One region of the Pseudomonas sp. Os17 genome, then DNA from elsewhere that is predicted to be linked to it. Evidence: predicted binding sites of a transcription regulator. Region 1 holds the regulator's gene; the other holds the start of a gene.
The links. The regulator sigma-54, encoded in region 1, starts transcription at its own class of promoters, with help from an activator protein. The targets are predictions, from matches to a motif close to ANTGGCATNNANNTTGCTNT.

Region 1 (2,398 bases):
CATCCGCGACAATCTCGGCATGAGCCTGTCCGGTGGCGAGCGCCGCCGCGTGGAAATCGCCCGGGCGCTGGCGACCGCACCCAAGTTCATCCTGCTGGACGAACCCTTCGCCGGTGTCGACCCGATCTCGGTCGGCGATATCAAGCAGATCATCCATCACCTGAAGGCCAAAGGCATCGGTGTACTGATCACTGACCACAACGTCCGGGAAACCCTGGACATCTGTGAGACTGCCTATATCGTCAATGACGGGCAACTGATCGCCGAGGGCGACTCCGAGACCATCCTGGCCAACGAACTGGTCAAGGAAGTCTATCTGGGCCATGAGTTCCGCCTGTAACGGCTGAGGTGTCGGGCCAGACGCCAGAGCGCCGCAAACGATAAATCCCCACAAACTTTATTGTTACAGCGCTCTAGGCAAACACTTCAGTTTCAGGCATATAATTTGCTTATGTTTGGCGCTTCGGCGCCCTGTAGTGGATGGCGCATGTGCGCCGGCAAATAAGGTGTTAAGCCCCTGCCATGAAACCATCGCTAGTCCTGAGAATGGGCCAGCAGCTGACGATGACACCGCAGCTGCAACAGGCCATCCGCCTGCTCCAATTGTCGACCCTGGACCTGCAACAGGAAATCCAGGAAGCCCTGGAGTCCAATCCGATGCTCGAACGCCAGGAAGACGGCGACGACTTCGACAACAGCGACCCCCTGGCCGACAACACCGAGTCCAAACCCAATACCGAAATCCAGGAACCCTCCTACCAGGAAACCGCCCCCACGGTGGACAACCTCGAGGAAGGCGAATGGAACGAACGCATCCCCAACGAGTTGCCGGTGGATACCGCCTGGGAAGACGTCTACCAGACCAGCGCCAGCAGCCTGCCCAGCAGCGATGACGACGAGTGGGACTTCACCACTCGCACATCGGCCGGAGAAAGCCTGCAGAGCCACCTGCTCTGGCAACTGAACCTGGCCCCGATGTCGGACACCGATCGCCTGATCGCCGTGACCCTGATCGATTGCATCAACAATCAGGGCTACCTGGACGAAACCCTTGAGGAGATCCTCGAGGCCTTCGATCCGGAGCTGGACATCGAGCTGGACGAGATCGAAGCCGTCCTGCATCGCATCCAGCAATTCGAACCTGCCGGCATCGGCGCACGCAATCTGGGCGAATGCCTGCTCCTGCAGTTGCGCCAGCTGCCGGCGAAAACTCCCTGGCTGAGCGAGGCCCAGCGCCTGGTCAGCGATTACATCGACCTCCTGGGCAGTCGCGACTACAGCCAGTTGATGCGTCGCATGAAGCTCAAGGAAGACGAACTGCGCCAGGTCATCGAACTGGTGCAAAGTCTCAACCCGCGTCCCGGCTCGCAGATCGAATCCAGCGAAGCCGAGTACGTGGTTCCGGACGTCATCGTGCGCAAGGACAACGAGCGCTGGTTGGTGGAGCTGAACCAGGAATCCGTGCCACGCCTGCGGGTCAACGCACAGTACGCCGGTTTTGTTCGCCGCGCCGACACCAGCGCCGACAACACCTTCATGCGCAATCAGTTGCAGGAAGCCCGCTGGTTCATCAAGAGCCTGCAGAGCCGCAACGAAACCCTGATGAAAGTGGCCACCCAGATCGTCGAGCACCAACGGGGCTTCCTCGAATATGGCGACGAAGCCATGAAACCCCTGGTTCTGCATGACATTGCCGAAGCGGTCGGCATGCACGAATCAACGATTTCCCGGGTGACCACGCAAAAATTCATGCATACCCCCCGGGGCATATATGAACTGAAATACTTTTTCTCCAGCCACGTCAGCACCTCGGAAGGCGGCGAATGCTCGTCCACGGCAATCCGCGCGATCATCAAAAAACTGGTGGCTGCGGAAAATCAGAAAAAGCCGTTGAGTGACAGCAAGATCGCTGGTTTACTGGAGGCACAAGGCATTCAGGTAGCCCGCCGGACCGTCGCCAAGTACCGCGAATCCCTTGGGATCGCGCCTTCCAGCGAACGGAAGCGGTTGATGTAACCGCCGGGCCGGCCACAGCGTTTCGGAGTGTGCCTGCAAGCTGGCTGAGCCAGCTGGTTGCAGGCATGGTCTAGGTGGCAGGCACCTCAGCCTGCCGCGTTATGCACTGGCAACGAAGGAGAAGCTGTATGCAAGTCAACATCAGTGGACACCAACTCGAAGTGACTGAACCTCTGCGCGCTTACATCGGCGAAAAACTCGACCGGCTGGAGCGGCATTTCGACAAGATTACCAATGTGCAGGTCACCATGGCCGTCGAGAAACTGAAGCAGAAAATCGAAGCCACCCTGCACATCCACGGTGGGGAGGTCGTCGCCAATGCAGAACATGACGATATGTATGCCGCAATCGACCTGCTCACGGACAAGCTTGACCGCCAACT
Region 2 (2,398 bases), 630 kb from region 1:
TTCAGGGAGATTCCGGCGGCGCCGCACTGCCGACGCAGTTGGCTGCCGACGTACTTTTCCACGTCCATGGAGCTGAATTCATGCTTGCCGGCACGCTTGCAGCGCACGGAGAAAATCTTCCCGGGCAAGGCCTCGCCGAAGTGCTGCTTGCACTTGGCGACGATGTCGTCGAAGTCGCCCAGCGGGTATTCGTCGACCTGCAGGAAGTGCGCGATACCGGGCATGCAGCAGAGGCGGTCGGCCAGCTCCTTCAGGGCCTTGGGCTCGCTGAGGGTGGTTTCCAGCTCAAGGTTGTCCCACACACCACCGACCACCACAGCCGGGTCCAGATCGCGGAGCACGGCACGGATGTTCTTGGCCAACTGACGGATGAAACGCATCCGTACCGGGCGGCTCTTGATGGTGATTTCCGGGAAAACTTTAACGATTAGTTTCATGAAAACTGTGCGCGCTGGGCCAGCCGAAAAAGGGGGGCGCGGATTATAGCGGAAATTGCTCAAGGTTTAACCAATTAATGTGCAGAAGGTTTTCAGTGCACCAAAACAGGTCATTTATCGAGCCAGGCGCTACATTGCAGTGCGCCAGAGGCCGAAATTTAGCCGAATCCGCCGCACAAAGCCTGATTTTGGGGCAGAAAACCCATCACAGGGCACTGGCATGCAATTTGCTCCCTTGTGAGGCAGGTTGCCATGGCAGAGTATTCGCGCCGGCATCACCCACATTCTAAGGGCACTCCAACACCAAGCCCGAAGCCACCCCGGAGGACACTATGTCGAAGTCGGTTCAACTCATCAAAGATCATGACGTCAAATGGATTGATCTGCGCTTCACTGACACCAAGGGCACTCAACATCACGTGACCATGCCGGCCCGTGATGCGCTGGATGAAGACTTCTTCGAATCCGGCAAGATGTTCGACGGCTCCTCCATCGCTGGCTGGAAAGGCATCGAAGCCTCCGACATGATCCTGATGCCGGACGACGAAACCGCTGTGCTGGACCCGTTCACCGAAGAACCGACCCTGATCCTGGTCTGCGACATCATCGAACCTTCGAGCATGCAAGGTTACGACCGCGACCCACGTGCCATCGCCAAGCGCGCTGAAGAGCACCTGAAGGCCACCGGTATCGGCGACACCGTATTCGCCGGTCCAGAGCCAGAGTTCTTCATCTTCGACCAGGTGAAATTCAAGTCCGACATCTCCGGCTCCATGTTCAAGATCTACTCCGAACAAGGTTCCTGGATGTCCGACCAGGACATCGAAGGCGGCAACAAGGGCCACCGTCCAGGCGTCAAGGGCGGCTACTTCCCGGTTCCACCGTTCGACCACGACCACGAAATCCGTACCTCCATGTGCAACGCACTGGAAGAAATGGGCCTGACCGTCGAAGTTCACCACCACGAAGTGGCGACTGCCGGCCAGAACGAAATCGGCGTCAAGTTCAACACCCTGGTGAAGAAGGCCGACGAAACCCAGACCCTGAAATACGTCGTGCACAACGTGGCCGACGCCTACGGCCGCACTGCCACCTTCATGCCTAAGCCACTGTACGGCGACAACGGCTCGGGCATGCACGTGCACATGTCGATCTGGAAAGACGGCAAGAACACCTTCGCGGGTGAAGGCTATGCCGGCCTGTCCGACACCGCCCTGTACTTCATCGGCGGCATCATCAAGCACGGTAAGGCCCTGAACGGCTTCACCAACCCGGCCACCAACTCCTACAAGCGTCTGGTTCCAGGCTTCGAAGCCCCGGTCATGCTGGCCTACTCGGCACGCAACCGTTCCGCTTCGATCCGTATTCCTTACGTGTCGAGCCCTAAAGCCCGCCGTATCGAAGCCCGCTTCCCGGACCCGGCTGCCAACCCATACCTGGCCTTCGCTGCTCTGCTGATGGCCGGCCTGGACGGTATCCAGAACAAGATCCACCCTGGCGACGCCGCTGACAAAAACCTGTACGACCTGCCGCCTGAAGAGGCCAAAGAGATCCCACAAGTTTGCGGCAGCCTGAAGGAAGCCCTGGAAGAGCTGGACAAAGGTCGTGCGTTCCTGACCAAAGGCGGCGTTTTCAGCGACGACTTCATCGACGCTTACATCGCCCTGAAAAGCGAAGAAGAGATCAAGGTCCGTACCTTCGTACACCCACTGGAATACGAGCTGTACTACAGCTGCTGATCCGGTAGCGCCGGCGCAAGCCGCGTGATCGAGAGGCCTCCTTCGGGAGGCCTTTTTTATGCCCGCGCATTTGCCAGGCCCGGGGTGGTTGCGTGCATCATGGGCGCCGTCTTCCCATCAGCAGCCGAGCCCGCCCATGACTTCGCGCCTCAACCTGTGCCTCGCCCTTGCCTGTAGCCTGCTCACCGGCGCAGCCTGCGCCAACGATGCCCCGCCCACCCT

Region 2: glnA (glutamate--ammonia ligase) is a predicted target of sigma-54. The motif match lies at 652-671, and genes of this name have one in related genera.

The regions. Positions count from the first base shown of each region.
Region 1 is NZ_AP014627.1:1,037,088-1,039,485, reverse strand. Features, by position in the region: gene lptB (LPS export ABC transporter ATP-binding protein) at 1-340, shown strand, start outside; gene POS17_RS04595 (RNA polymerase factor sigma-54) at 523-2,016, shown strand; gene hpf (ribosome hibernation-promoting factor, HPF/YfiA family) at 2,145-2,398, shown strand, end outside.
Region 2 is NZ_AP014627.1:404,981-407,378, reverse strand. Features, by position in the region: gene thiI (tRNA uracil 4-sulfurtransferase ThiI) at 1-437, opposite strand, end outside; gene glnA (glutamate--ammonia ligase) at 770-2,176, shown strand; gene POS17_RS01875 (chorismate mutase) at 2,313-2,398, shown strand, end outside.